2 regions of the Microbacterium sp. H1-D42 genome follow, and region 2 is predicted to be linked to the other one. Evidence: predicted binding sites of a transcription regulator. Region 2 holds the regulator's gene; the other holds the start of a gene.

Region 1 (7,534 bases), 520 kb from region 2:
CGAACTGACCAGCTCGAACTGCTGGAAGATGAAGCCGACCCGGCTGCGGAGGCGACGCAGGGCGCGACCGCGCAGGGTGGGCACATCCTGACCGAGCACGCCGACCGACCCCGCTGTGGGGATCTCGAGCGCGTCGATGTGGCGCAGCAGGGTGGACTTGCCCGACCCCGAGAGACCGAGCAGCACGACGATCTCGCCGCGTCCGACTGTGAGGTTCACATCGGCGAGCGCGGTTGTCGTACCGAAGCGCTTGGTGAGCGATTCGATGCGGACGATCGGCTCGGTGGTGTTGATCGTGTTCATGCTCGTCTCTCGGGGTCGGTCCGTCACAGGGTCAGTGCGTCGAGGTCAGGCCTGGCACTGGCTGGCGTTGGTCTTCTTGCAGATGTCGCGGATGACGTCGTAGTAGGAGTCGTCAACGGGCTTCGTCTCGAAGAAGACCGAGCGGAAGCCGTCGGAGTCGGCGCTGGTCACGCCGGACTCGATGATCTGGTCGATCGTGACTTCGGCGAGCAGGTCGGTCAGCTGCGTCTTCAGCTCGTCCGGCAGGTTGTCGGAGTACACCAGCGGAGCACCCGGCACCATCGTCTCGGCGATGACCTTCACCTTGTCGGATTTGGCGACCTCAGAGTCCTCGGCGAACCCGACCTCGCACTCCTTGCCCTCACCGGTCTTGGTGACGCTTACGTCGTGCTTTCCGGCGAAGACCGGGGTGACGTCCTTCTCGGGGTCGATGCCCGCGTCCAGCAGGTTGTAGCTCGGGAACAGGTAGCCGGAGGTCGACGACGGGTCGACGAAGCAGACCTTCTTGCCCGCGAAGTCCGCGAGGGTCTTCACGTCGCTGTCCTTGGGGGCGATGGCCTGGGAGTAGTACCCCGGCTCCTGGCCCTCCTTGGTGACGATCGACGAGATCGGCGTGAGCTTCGCGCCGTTGTTCGTCGCGGTGATGTAGGTGAAGCCCGAGAACGAGGCGACGTCGACTTTGCCGGCGATGGCGGCTTCGATGAGGGCCGCGTAGTCGGTCGACTCGTGGTACTCGACCTTCTTACCGGTCTCCTGCGCGATGTAGTCCATCAGCGGGCTGTAGTTGGTCTCGGTGTCGACCGAGTCGGGGACGACGCCGAAGACGAGCGTGTTCTCGTCGACCGCGTAGCCGCCTGCCGCTGCGGGTGCGTCGGTGCCGGGGGCCGCACCGGCCGAGCCGGAGCAGGCTGCGAGGCCGAGCCCGAGCAGGGCGAGACCGGCAAGAGCGGGGAGAGCGCGAAGCTTCATGAGGACCTTTCAGAGGGGTACGGGAAGGTGTCCGCGAGAAACTCTGACAGGTCGAATGCCGAGAAATATACCTATCTCGGCACTGTTCAGCAGCCGTTCACCCAGGATTCGCCAGGATGAACGACAGGCGAACAGGGCGGCGATCACCCTACTCGGCCAAGTAGTATGCCTATGTGACTGAAGCTGTCTACACCCGGATCGCGGAAGACCTGCGGGCGCGGATCACGACCGGGGATCTGCGCCCTGGCGATCGCGTCCCGACCGAGGCCGAGCTCGCCGAACGGTGGCGCACGTCGCGTGGCCCGATCCGCAACGCGCTCAGCACCCTGCGCGCCGAGGGGCTGATCGAGACGCACCGTGGCCGCCCGGCGAGGGTGGTGTCGAAGAAGGCCGATCAGGCAGTCGACATGTCGGTGCCGTTCACGCGCTGGGCGCACGACCTCGGGGTGACGCCGGGGGCGATCACCCAGGAACTGAGTCTGCGCAAGGCCGGTGCCGAGCGGGCGGCGGCGCTGGGCGTCGCCGAGGGGGACACGATCGTGAGCGTCGTGCGCCTGCGGCTTCTCGACGGGCGACCCACCATGCTGGAGCGGCTGTGCTACCGCGAGGACGTGGGCCGGCTGCTGCTGGATGTCGACACGGATGCCGTGTCGATCACCGAGTACCTCGGGTCGCGAGGGCATGGCATCGTGACCGTGCAGCACGAGATCGATGCGGTGGCGGCGGATGCTCAGGATGCCGCGCTGCTGCGCGTGGCACCCGGTTCGCCGATCCTGCGCCTGAGTCGCATCTCGCGCGACGCTGACGGCCGCGTCTTCGAGGCTTCGGAGGACCGCTACCTCAGCGAGGTCGTGCGCTTCACCGTCTCAGGCTCGGGCGTCTCGAACGACGGCCAGTACCTGCGCGCTGTCGGCGGGTGAGCTGCGCGGCTACGCGGCGATGTCGTATCTGGCTCTGCCACCAAGGCGGGGTGTCCGCAACGGATCGACGAACGGCGGCGGCACGAACCAGACCTGAGCGGACACACCGGCCCCCTCGATGTTGATCTCCCACCCGCTGTCGTGGATGCGATGGTGACAGTTGTCGCAGAGCAGCACGCCGTTGTCGAGATCGGTGGGCCCGGAATCTCGCATCCACCAGCGGATGTGATGCGCTTTCGCCATGCCGGGCGGCAGTCCGCACATGGCGCATCCGCCGTCACGCTCGCCGAGCGCGAGCCGCTGCGCGGGCGTGAACAGGCGCTTCTCGCGCCCCCAGTCCAGGATCTCGCTGTCTCCGCCGAGCACGCAGGGGATGACTGCGCCTGAGGCCGCCATCCTTCGCACCGCGCTGATGCTGATCGGCTCGTCGACGCCGTCGATCGTGCCGTACCCGCTGCCGTCCGTCAGGTCGTCCAGGTTGACGCGCACGACGACGGTGGCGCCATTCAGGGGAACTCGGTCGGTGCTGCATCCGACCGCGTGCTCGCAGAGCGCGGTCAGCGCATCCGCCTGCAGCATCGGCACAGTTCGCTGATCCGCATCCAGCCCATCGGGTGCGATAGCCCCCTTGCGAGCACCGAACACAGCTGACACGTGCCCTTGCACGGACGCCTTGATCGGGGCACCCGCCTCGACGGTCGTGACCAGGTTCAGGTGGAACATCCCGTCGCGTTCGAACATGGTCGCCGAGCGGCGACTCCGGCGCTCGTCTTCGCGCATCTCGATCCCGTCGGGGTCGAGGAATGCCTCCGCCCTGGCGAGCAGCTTGCGCACGTCGTCGAGCGAGAATCCCACCGCCTTCGCCGCCAGCAGCTCCTCCGCCTCGGCGATCCGGTCTGCGCCGACCTTCAGACGACTCCGGTCCAACAAGGCGATGATCAGGCCCGCGGCAGACGTGCTCATCTGACCCGCGCATACCGCCCGCCGCACGGCCGGGTACTTCGCGGGAACAGGTTCCCCCACCAGGTTGGTGCGCGGCGCGATCGCCTCGCCCACCTTCACCAGCCGGGCCGCATCACCCGCCGACGACCCCGTCGTCGACGCGATCAGCTGGGCCGTGTTGCGGAATCCGTGCTGCTTCGCCAGCGAGTCCGCCCCGAGCTCGGGACGCGATTCATGCGCTATCTCGGCGGCCACCTCGGCCTGCAGCGCATCCAATTGCCGCCGCATCAGCCCGATCGCCGCATTCGTGCTGACCAACCGGGGCCGCGGGAGACCCGCCGCGTCGCCGGCATCCGCCCACACCGCGTCGAGGCGATCCATCGCCTCATGCAGTGCAGACAGGTGATCTGACATGCCTTCAGCCTACGTCCGACCAGGCAGGCAAGTCAATGCTTTGTTCTATATTCTTCTCGCGCAGGCAACTATTGAATAGTACAGTTGTTCTATATCAGTATCCACCGACACCGTCGCGGACCACCGCCTTCAGAAGGCGAGCAGCACGACGCCCGCGACCACGACCACAGAGGCCGCGATGCGGAGCCCTGGCCGCGACTCCTTCAGCACGAACGCGCCGAACAGGCTGATCAGCACGACGCTGACCTCGCGCAGCGGCGCGATCAGCGCGACCGGGGCGATCGTGATCGCCTGAAGCACGAGGATGTACGACAGCGGCGACAGGATGCCGAAGGCGATGATCCGGCGCCACTCGCGACGCCCCAATTGCCAGACGGATGCCCAGCGCCGCCGCACGACGACGCTGTAGAAGGGCAACTGCAGCACCGTGGTGCCCACCATGAAGGCCACCGGCGAGAGGCTCCATTCACGCACCGAGTGGGCGTCCCATATCGTGTAGGTCGCGATCATCACGCCGGTGAGCAGTCCGAACAGCACCGCGGGGTCGACGCCGCGGCGCACTCCTGAGGAGTCGCGGTCGACGAGTCCGATGCCGATGACTCCGAGCAGCACCAGCGCCACACCGCCCAGCGCAACCGCAGAGGGTCGCTCACCCAGCAGCACCATGGCGATGATGACCGACCGGAACGGCCCACTCCCCCGCGCGGTGGCGTAGACGGTCGAGAGGTCCCCGACCTGATATCCGCGCTGCAGCACCGCCATGTAGAGCACGTGCAGCACGGCCGATACGCCCACGCCGAGCAGGAATCCGCGAAGGTCGTCGGTGCCGAGCCCGCCGGTGAACGGGATCGCGCCCGCCCAGATCACGGCACTCGCCAGAGCGCCCCACCACAGGAACGGCACGCCCGCGCGGCTTACGTTGTGCGCGATGACGTTCCACGCGGCGTGCGCGACGGCGGCGGCAAGCGCCAGGGCGATGGCGAGACCGGACACCCGACGACCTTAGCGCGGGGGCGACGAGCGCCGAGACAGCTCGGTGACGGCGCGAGGCGCGTTGGCGTCTTCGCGGGCGCGGGTCAGAATCTCGCCTCGCCGGGAGTGCTGATCACATCGGCTGCCGGGGTCACCTTGCCGCGAATGAAGATCAGCAGGATGAGTCCGACAATGATCACAGCCGGATTGCCGAGCCCTCCAAGCGTGGCCCCCAGCCCCGTGGTCGGGTAGCTCGTCGCCAGGAAGATCGAGGGATCCGTCGACGCGTGCAGCAGAATCGGCCAGACCAGACTGCCGGTGACGCGCAAGGTGAGGTACATCAGGATGCCGAATCCGAAGGTGTACACCAGTTGGAACAGCGTCGCGAGCAGCGACTGACCGGTGAGCAGGTTCCCGGCGTGCAGCACTGCGAAAAGCGCAGCCGAGACGGTGGCGACGGCGATCTCCCGGTAACCGTGCTTGCGCATGAGGTTCACCACGACGCCGCGCGTCAGCGTCTCCTCGGCGAAGCCGATGCACAGCCCGGCGACGAGCCATGCGATGACGGCACTGGCACCGGCCGTGCCGTAGTCGACAGTTGCGAAATGCACGATGTTGAACACCAGCACGGTCGCGACGCCGATCCACATCCACCCACGGCCACGGATCGGCTGCGGACCGAACAGCTCGCGGAACCAGCCGAGCGACCACGCGAACAGCACGAGCACCAGACCGCCGAACGCGATCGGGATGACCGTGAAGATCCACACCTTTGCGGCGTCATCCAGCCCCGCGGAATCCGGGAAGAGCGGCGCGAACAGCAGCGGGACGTACTGGTAGACGACGAAGTACGCGGCGACGGCGATCGCCGACCGCCACCACCCGCCCTTCTCCCAGAAGCGCTGCCAGGCGTTCGTGCTCTTGATGTCTGACATTTCTCTCGCCCCTCCGTGTGTGGCTCATGAAACGACCGAGCCGATCCGACATTAGCGCTCGCGAACAGACCTCGGGTGCATACCCAGAGCGCGGCGGCCCATTCCACTGATCACCCCTGCGCTCATGCTCGTCGGCGCAAGGTGCGGGATAGCATCGAAGGCATGCCTGACACGTCTTCTGCCGCACCCTCTCCTGCCGCGCTGGCGCACGCCGCCGACCTCGCCGACTTCGTCGCCGCCTCGCCGTCGAGCTATCACGCGGCCGAAGAGGTCGCGCGGCGGCTGGTGGATGCTGGGTTCACCCGCCTCGACGAAGCCGACGCCTGGCCGACGCAGCCGGGCGGCCGATTCGTCATCGTGCGCGACGGCGCGGCGATCGGCTGGGCCGTGCCTTCAGATGCCACTGCCATCACTCCCGCGAACGTTCTCGGCGCCCACACCGACTCCCCCGGCTTCAAGCTGAAGCCCAAGCCGACGACCGGCTCGCACGGCTGGCTGCAGGCCGCCGTCGAGGTCTACGGCGGGCCGCTGCTGAACTCCTGGCTCGACCGCGAGCTGCGTCTCGCCGGGCGGCTTGCTCTGGCCGACGGCCGCGTCGTGCTCGCCGCCACCGGACCGCTGCTGCGCCTGCCGCAGCTCGCGATCCACCTCGACCGGGGCGTGAACGACGGGCTCGCGCTCGACAAGCAGACCGGCACGCAGCCGGTGTGGGGCCTCGGCTCAGCCGAGTCGGCGGACATCCTCGCCGAACTGGCGGCGACGGCGAACGTCGATGCCGCCGAGATCCGCGGCTTCGACGCGGTCGTGGCGGATGCTGCCCGCGGAGCGGTCTTCGGAAAGGACGACGCGTTCTTCGCCTCGGGTCGCCTCGACGACCTGGCATCGGTGCACGCCGGCGTGGTCGCGCTGATCGAAGCGGCGCCCTCGGCGTCCGGAGTCATCCCGATGCTCGCCGCATTCGACCACGAAGAACTCGGCTCGGCCTCGCGCTCTGGGGCCGCTGGCCCGATCCTGGAAGACATCCTGGAGCGGATCTACGGCTCGCTCGGCGCGGATGCTGAAGACCTGCGCCGCGCATATGCAACCTCCTGGTGCCTGTCGAGCGACGTCGGCCACTCGGTGCACCCGAACTTCGCTGGACGCCACGACCCCGTCGTGCAGCCCCTGCTGGGCTCGGGCCCGATCCTGAAGATCAACGCCAACCAGCGCTATGCGACCGATGCCCTTGGTGCTGCCGCCTGGGCGGACTGGTGCGAGTCGGCGGGTGTCGCCTCGCAGGAGTTCGTCTCGAACAATGCGGTGCCCTGCGGCTCGACCATCGGGCCGATCACGGCGACGCGCCTTGGCATCCGGACGGTCGATGTCGGCATCCCGATCCTGTCGATGCATTCGGCGCGCGAACTCGCCGGCGTCAGCGACCTGCACGATCTGTCGCGCGTCGCGCGCGCATTCTTCGCCGGCTGAGATCCGCCGCACCCGGCGGGGCCGTCGATCATCTGATCGGCGGCCCCGCTTCGGTGTGCGTCAGCAGCATCCGGTCGGGCACGTGCCGTCAGGCATCGGCTCGCAGCCGGCTTCGCAGCAGTCGTCCATTTCGCACTCCTTTCATCGATACTCATCGATATTCGGACGTTGCGATCGTCGCGTAGATATTGACGTCTGTCAATATCTTGCGCACAATCGAGGTATGCCGACTCTCGAGCTCATCCCGCTGCGCGACCTGCAATCCTGCTGTGCACCGCTGACTCGCGCGCCGATCAGCCAGGAGAACGCCGTCTCGCTCGCCGCCTCGCTGAAGGCGCTGGCCGATCCGGCGCGCCTGCGCATCCTCTCGATGATCTCGGCCCATGCCGACCGCGAAGCGTGCGTGTGCGATCTGACGGAGCCGCTCGGCCTCAGTCAGCCGACCGTCTCGCATCACCTGCGCATCCTCGTGCAGTCCGGATTCCTCGAGCGCGAGAAGCGCGGCACCTGGGCGTTCTTCCGCATCGCGGACGGCGCGATCGACACCGTCACCGAACTGCTCGGGCGCTGAGCCGCCGCGGATATCCTCGCGGCCTGGCGGAGTCGGTGCCAGGA
Region 2 (7,534 bases):
CCCTCATCGCCCTTCTCGGCGACCAGCGGCACCAGTACGCGGGCACTGCGGAACGCCTCGACGACCTCGGCCTGAGACCCGTCGCCGGCGCGGAAGCGCAGCAGCGCCGCCAGCAGGGCAGGGTCGGCCGAGCCGTCATCCGAAGCGTTCGCGTTCGGCTCGAAGCTGCGCCCCTCCCATGGGACGCCGGCTGAGTCGCCCGTGTTGGCGTGGTGGGCGTCGTCGTGCGCGCTGATGTCCTCAGTCCCCTGCAACGTCCAGTGCCTCGGCCAGCGTGAACTGTCCGGCGTAGAGCGCCTTGCCGACGATGGCACCCTCGACGCCGAGCGGCACCAGCTCGCGCAGCGCCGCGATGTCGTCCAGCGTGGCCACGCCGCCGGAGGCGATCACAGGCTTGGGCGTGCGCGAGGTGATCTCGCGCAGCAGGTCGAGGTTCGGGCCGCGCAGCGTGCCGTCCTTGGTGACGTCAGTGACGACGTAGCGGCTGCAGCCGGCCTCTTCGAGGCGCTCCAGCACCTCCCAGATGTCGCCGCCCTCTTCGGTCCAGCCACGAGCCGCGAGGGTCGTGCCGCGCACATCGAGTCCGACGGCGATCGCCTCGCCGTAGCGGCTGATCACATCCGCCGCCCACTCGGGGTTCTCGAGGGCCGCGGTGCCGAGGTTGATGCGGGATGCGCCCGACTCGAGGGCCGCCTCGAGGCTGGCGTCGTCGCGGATGCCACCGGAGACCTCGACGTTCACTCCGCGGTACTGCTTGATGACCTTGCGCAGGATCGCCGAATTGCTGCCGCGACCGAACGCCGCATCGAGATCGACGAGGTGGATCCACTGCGCTCCGGCGTCGACGAACTCACCCGCCGCGTCAACAGGGTCGCCGTAGTTGGTCTCGGTGCCCGCCTCGCCCTGGGTGAGTCGCACCGCCTTTCCGCCCGCGACGTCCACGGCAGGCAGCAGGATCAGAGAAGGTGACTGTGCGAAATCGTTCATGACGTCCTTGGAGAAGGGGGTATGTGGGCCCGGATGGGCACGAGAGCGGCCACAGTGGCACGAGAGTTGAGAGTAGTCGGCGGCGGCGCAGTCCTCAAACCCTGTTGCAGCGTCAGAGGGATTCGACCCAGTTGCGCAGCAGTCGGATGCCAGCATCGCCGGACTTCTCGGGGTGGAACTGGGTGGCGGAGAGCGGACCGTTCTCGACGGCGGCGATGAACCTCTCGCCGTGTGTGGCGTACGTGACCGCAGGCTTCGGGAACGGCGGGATCACGTCCAGCTCCCATTCCTTCGCGGCGAACGAGTGCACGAAGTAGAAGCGCTCGTGCTCGAGGCCGCGGAACAGCACAGATCCTTCGCCAGGCTCGACCGTGTTCCAGCCCATGTGCGGCAGCACCGGGGCTTCGAGCTCGGTGACCGTGCCCGGCCACTCCCCCAGTCCCTCGGTGTTCTGCCCTCGCTCCAAGCCGCGCTCGAACATCACCTGCATGCCGACGCAGATGCCCAGCACGGGACGCCCGCCGGCCAGTCGCCGGTCGATGATCTCATCGCCACCATGGGCGCGCAACGCCTCATGGACGGCCGCGAATGCGCCGACGCCCGGCACCACGAGACCGTCGGCGGCGAGTGCCCGGTCGCGATCACGGGTCAGCTCCACGTCGGCTCCGGCCGCGACCAGCGCCTTGACGGCGGAGTGGACGTTGCCCGACTCGTAGTCGAAGACCGCGACGTGCGCAGTGCTCACAGCGCGCCCTTCGTGGACGGGATGCCCTCGACCAGGGGGTCGGCAGCCTTGGCCTGACGGAACGCACGCGCGAACGCCTTGAACTCGGCCTCGGCGATGTGGTGCGGATCGCGACCCCCGAGAACCCGGACGTGCACGGTGAGCCCAGCGTTGAACGTGATCGCCTCGAAGACGTGACGCACCAGCGAGCCGGTGAAGTGCCCGCCGATGAGGTGGAATTCGAAACCGGCAGGCTCGCCGTCGTGCACCAGGAACGGACGCCCCGAGATGTCGACGACCGCCTGCGCGAGTGCTTCGTCCAACGGCACGAGCGCATCGCCGTAGCGGGAGATGCCGGCCTTGTCGCCCAAAGCCTCACGGATCGCCTGTCCGAGCACGATCGAGATGTCCTCGACGGTGTGGTGCGCGTCGATCTGGGTGTCACCGTTCGCGCGAACGGTGAGGTCGGTGAGCGAGTGCTTCGCGAAGGCCGTGAGCATGTGGTCGAAGAACGGCACGGAGGTGTCGATGTCGCTGCGGCCGGTGCCGTCGAGGTTCACCTCGACCTCGACCGTCGATTCCGACGTGCTGCGCGTGCGCTTTGCAGTCCGAGAGTGCTGTGCGTTGCCCTTGACGGGGCGGAGGTCGCTCATGAGGGTGATCCTATCGACGCGAGTGCTTCCAGAAAGGCAGTGGTCTCGGCCTCAGTGCCCGCCGAGACGCGGAGGTGACCGGGGATGCCGACATCGCGGATGAGGACTCCGCGCTCGTACAGGGCTCGCCAGAGTGCCTGCGGGTCATCGACGCCGCCGAACAGCACGAAGTTCGACCACGATTCGTGCGGCAGGTAGCCGAGCGCTTCCAGCGTCGCGGAGATGCGATCGCGCTGCTCGACGATCTCGTCGACCATGCGCAGCATGGTCTCGGCGTTGCGCAGTGCCGCGACGGCGGCCGCCTGGGTCAGGGCGCTGAGGTGGTAGGGCAGGCGCACGAGGCGCAGCGCGTCGATGAATGCCGGGTCGGCCGCGAGGTATCCCACCCTGGCACCCGCGAAGGCGAAGGCCTTGCTCATGGTGCGCGAGATCGCCAGTCGCGGGCGGCCGTGCAGCACCGTGACCGCCGAGACGGCGTCGCGTGGAGCGAACTCGAAGTACGCCTCGTCGACGATCACCACACCGCGTGCTGCTTCGTACACCGCGGCGATCACGTCGAGCCCGAGCGGCGTGCCCGTCGGATTGTTGGGCGCGCACAGCAGCACGACGTCAGGGTCGGCGGCGGCGACCTGAGCGGCGGCATCCTGCGGGGTGAGCGTGTAGTCGTCATCCCGCGTGCCGGCGACCCAGCGTGCACCGGTGCCCTGGGCGATAAGCGGGTACATCGAGTACGTCGGCGCGAATCCGAACACCGTGCGCCCAGGACCCGCGAACGCCTGCATGATGTGCTGCAGCACCTCGTTGGAGCCGTTGCCGGCCCAGATCTGCTCGGCGGTGAGGCCATGACCGAGGTAGTCGGCGAATCCCTCGCGAAGCGTCGTGAACTCGCGGTCCGGGTATCGGTTGACGTCGCGCAGAGCGAGAGCGATGTCGTCGAGGATGTCGCTGGCGACCTCATCCGGAACCGGATGAGTGTTCTCGTTCACGTTCAGCGCGACGGGCAGAGGGGCCTGCGGAGCGCCGTAGGGAGTGAGCCCGCGAAGATCATCGCGGAGGGGCAGCTCATCGAGGGAGGTCACCCTTCCCATCGTAGGGCGAGCACCCGCCTTCGGCGGCTTCGTGACGGTCGGGTCAGTTGGCGTACGCGACCGGGATCGCGATATCGGAGCCGACCTGAATCAGTCCGGAGCTGAGGTTGTTCAGGCGCTTGACGTCTTCGATGACGACACGCGGGTCCGCTTCAGGTGCGACCTCGGCGGCGATCGACCAGAGCGTGTCGCCTGGCAGCACGGTCACCGTCTCGAACGAGACCGGTGCCGCCTGCGCACCGGAGGCGAGGGCGGACCCACCGGCGATCACCGAGACGGCGATGCCGATCACGATCGGGAGCGCGGCGATCGCGAGGAGGACGCGACGTCCACGCGTGGTCAGCCGCAGGCGGGTCGCCTTCACAGCCGGCACGTTCACAGGCCGGATCGGGTACACCGCGACCTGCGTGGTCATGGGTGCCGAGATTCCGATCGTGCTCATGTGATGCTCCTCTGCTCTGCCGCTGTTCTGCACTGGCGGTGTTCTGGGCCGAAGTGTCATAGCTTTCGCATCCGGCATCCGGCCGGGGAGGCCGGATGCGAAGCTACGTACCGAATGTATCTTCGAACTCGAACATCTGTCAAGAATTCTTCGAAACCGGATCACCTGATTCTTCGACACGCTCGAACAGATCTTCCGTTTTCACCTGTATCTCGGATACGGTTTCGATATGGACAGCCCATCATGGGCCACCGACATTCGAACCGGATGCCCGCGACCACGCGGATCCGCACCGGGCAGGAAGGTATGAAGGAGCACCGATGAGCGACAACACCGCCCCCGCATCCGAGGCTCCGCGTACACGTCGACGCAAGAGCCTGAGCGCGAAGCAGATGGCCATCCTCGAGGTGATTCAGACGTCGATCGCTCGGCACGGCTACCCGCCGAGCATGCGCGAGATCGGCGATGCCGTCGGCTTGAAGTCGCTGTCCAGCGTCACGCATCAGCTCGGCCAGCTCGAGCTCAGCGGCTACCTGCGCCGGGACCCTGGCAAGACCAGGGCGATGGAAGTGCTGATCGACCTGCCCGGCTCAGGCACCGAGAATCCGGCAGACACGGCGCCGTCCGTTGGCGACGCCGCACTCGTGCCACTCGTGGGGCAGATCGCCGCAGGCGTGCCGATCACCGCCGACCAGCAGGTGGAGGAGATCTTCCCGCTGCCGCGTCAGCTGGTCGGCAAGGGCGACCTCTTCATGCTGAAGGTCAGCGGCGAGTCGATGATCGACGCGGCCATCTGCGACGGCGACTGGGTCGTCGTGCGCACGCAGAACAACGCCGAGAACGGTGAGATCGTCGCAGCGATGATCGACGGCGAGGCCACGGTGAAGACGTTCCGCCGGCGCGACGGCCACACCTGGCTGCTCCCACGCAACTCGGCTTTCGAGCCGATCCTCGGCGATGACGCCGTCGTGCTCGGCAAGGTCGTCGCGGTGCTGCGCGCCGTCTGACAACAGCCAGAACGCGGAAATGCCCCCGCCGGTCTGAACCGGCGGGGGCATTTCTCATCGACTCGTGAGTCAGACGGCGACAGCCACGTCCTCGCGCACGCGACGGGTGGCCTCGACGATGTTGCGCAGCGAGGCGACGGTCTCGTCATAGCCGCGGGTCTTCAGACCGCAGTCCGGGTTGACCCACAGCTGGCGCATCGGCAGGGCGTCGACGGCACGGCGCAGCAGCACCTCGATCTCGTCGATGCTCGGCACACGGGGCGAGTGGATGTCGTACACGCCGGGGCCGATGCCGTGGTCGAAGCCGTACTCCGCGATGTCGCCGACGACGGCCATGCGGCTGCGGGCCGCCTCGATCGAGGTGACGTCGGCGTCCAGCGCGCGAATCGCGTCGATCACGACGCCGAACTCCGAATAGCAGAGGTGCGTGTGGATCTGCGTGGCAGCCGCCGCGCCGCCGGTGGCGAGGCGGAACGATCCCACCGACCAGTCCAGGTAGGCGGCCTGGTCGGCCGTCTTCAGCGGCAGCAGCTCGCGCAGCGCCGGCTCGTCGACCTGGATGATGGCGATGCCGGCCTGCTCGAGGTCGGCGATCTCATCGCGCAGTGCCAGGGCGACCTGGTTCGCGGTCTCGCCGAGGGGCTGGTCGTCACGCACGAACGACCAGGCCAGGATCGTCACGGGGCCGGTCAGCATGCCCTTGACGTGCTTGACGCTCAGCGACTGCGAATAGCCAGCCCAGGAGATCGTGATGGGCGCCGGACGCGACACATCGCCCCACAGGATCGAGGGCCGAGTGGCGCGCGAGCCGTAGGACTGCACCCAGCCGTGCTGCGTGACGGCGAACCCGTCGAGGTTCTCGGCGAAGTACTGCACCATGTCGTTGCGCTCCGGCTCGCCATGCACCAGCACGTCGAGGCCGAGGTCCTCCTGCAGCGCGACGACCTGATCGATCTCGCGCTTGAGGAACACGTCGTAGTCCTCGGCTGGCAGCTCGCCACGCAGGAACTGAGCGCGGGCGCGGCGGATGTCGCCGGTCTGCGGGAACGACCCGATGGTCGTGAGCGGCAGCGCGGGCAGGTCCAGCGCCTGCTGTGCGCTCTCGCGCTCCTCGTACGCGACGCGCGAGAAGTCGGCGTCCGCCACCTCGCGACCGCGCACGGCGCCGTCACGGACGCCGGGGGCGTCCTGACGATCCGTCAGCGCAGCGGATGCCTCGGCGAGCTCGGCAGCGATGGCATCCCGCCCCTGCGCGAGTCCCGCTGCGAGCGTCACGACCTGGCCGACCTTCTGGTCGGCGAACGCCAGCCACGACACGAGACGAGGATCGAGCAGCGTCTCCTCGGCGACATCGTGCGGCACGTGCAGCAGCGAGGTCGAGGTCGACGCCGCCACCGAGGTGGCTCCAAGAGCCCGCAGCGCCTCGAGCTTGTCGAAAGCGCCGTCAAGGTCGCCGCGCCAGATGTTGTGACCGTCGATCACACCGCCGACGAGCACCTTGTCGCCCAGCGCCGGAAGCGCGGCAGGAACATCGCCGCGCACCAGGTCGATCGCGATCGCCTCGATGGGAGCTGCGGCCAGAACGGCGAGCGTGTCGCCGAGAGCGGCGTAGGGTGCGGCCACCAGGATCGACGGGCGCTCCGAGGCGCCGCCGAGCACGGCGAGAGCGCGGGCCGCAGCACCCGCCAGCGTCGCGGTGTCGACCGGCAGCGACTCGCTGACCAGTGCCGGCTCATCCAGCTGCACCCACTCGGCACCGGCTGCCTTCAGCTGCGACAGCAGCTCGACGTACACCGGCAGCACATCATCCAGACGCGTGAGCGGGTCGTAGCCCTCTGGCGCAGCATCCGACGCCTTCGCCAGCGCGAGCAGCGTGACGGGCCCGACGATGACGGGGCGGGTGCGGAAGCCGCCGGCTGCCGCCTCGCGCACCTGGCGCACGATGCTGTCGTTCGACAGCGAGAAATTCGTCTCGGGTCCGATCTCTGGCACGAGGTAGTGGTAGTTCGAGTCGAACCACTTCGTCATCTCGGATGCTGCACGGTCGCCCTCTCCGCGGGCGATCGTGAAGTACGCCGGCAGCCCGATCGTGCCGTCGGCCTCGCGCAGGTCCTCGAAGCGTGCCGGGATCGCGCCGACGGTCACAGCAGCGTCGAGCACCTGGTCGTAGAACGAGAACGACTCCGGGATGGCGGAGTCCTCGCTGCCGAGACCCAGCGACGCCAGGCGCACTCGGGTCGCCGCGCGCAGCGCAGCGGCGGTGCTCTCCAGCTCTGCCTGATCGATGCGACCGGCCCAGAAGGACTCGACGGCCTTCTTCAGCTCGCGACGACGTCCGATGCGCGGGTAGCCGAGGATCGTCCCGGCGGGGAAAGCGGTCATGAGATTCCTTACTTCGTTGTTGCGGAGAGCTGTGGGGTTGCGGAGCGCTGATCCTCGGGGATCACACCCGACGAGCGGAGGACGTCCAGCACGGTCTCGTGCTGGTTGAAGGCGTAGAGGTGCACGCCGGGCGCACCGCCGTCGACGACGGCGCGGACGAGATCGGATGCCCAGCGGATGCCGATCTGACGGCGCCCCTCGGCGGTCGGCTCGATCTCGAGCGCGATCGCGAGCTCGCTCGGCAGCTCCTC

What was found. The regulator LexA, encoded in region 2, represses DNA repair genes until DNA is damaged. The targets are predictions, from matches to a motif close to TCGAACANNTGTTCGA.
Region 1: the regulator LexA is predicted to act here: its motif matches at 3,625-3,640, upstream of MNR00_RS03445 (HNH endonuclease signature motif containing protein).

What each region holds. Positions count from the first base shown of each region.
Region 1 covers NZ_CP093342.1:747,492-755,025, reverse strand. Annotated here, with positions in the region: gene phnC (phosphonate ABC transporter ATP-binding protein) at 1-303, opposite strand, end outside; gene MNR00_RS03455 (phosphate/phosphite/phosphonate ABC transporter substrate-binding protein) at 349-1,272, opposite strand; gene MNR00_RS03450 (GntR family transcriptional regulator) at 1,446-2,192, shown strand; gene MNR00_RS03445 (HNH endonuclease signature motif containing protein) at 2,202-3,548, opposite strand; gene MNR00_RS03440 (EamA family transporter) at 3,678-4,541, opposite strand; gene MNR00_RS03435 (CPBP family intramembrane glutamic endopeptidase) at 4,625-5,455, opposite strand; gene MNR00_RS03430 (M18 family aminopeptidase) at 5,618-6,919, shown strand; gene MNR00_RS03425 (metalloregulator ArsR/SmtB family transcription factor) at 7,143-7,490, shown strand.
Region 2 covers NZ_CP093342.1:1,267,322-1,274,855, reverse strand. Annotated here, with positions in the region: gene MNR00_RS06035 (SseB family protein) at 1-254, opposite strand, end outside; gene priA (bifunctional 1-(5-phosphoribosyl)-5-((5-phosphoribosylamino)methylideneamino)imidazole-4-carboxamide isomerase/phosphoribosylanthranilate isomerase PriA) at 241-987, opposite strand; gene hisH (imidazole glycerol phosphate synthase subunit HisH) at 1,100-1,732, opposite strand; gene hisB (imidazoleglycerol-phosphate dehydratase HisB) at 1,729-2,364, opposite strand; gene MNR00_RS06015 (histidinol-phosphate transaminase) at 2,361-3,452, opposite strand; gene MNR00_RS06010 (LysM peptidoglycan-binding domain-containing protein) at 3,496-3,894, opposite strand; gene lexA (transcriptional repressor LexA) at 4,215-4,901, shown strand; gene metE (5-methyltetrahydropteroyltriglutamate--homocysteine S-methyltransferase) at 4,971-7,283, opposite strand; gene MNR00_RS05995 (methylenetetrahydrofolate reductase) at 7,292-7,534, opposite strand, start outside.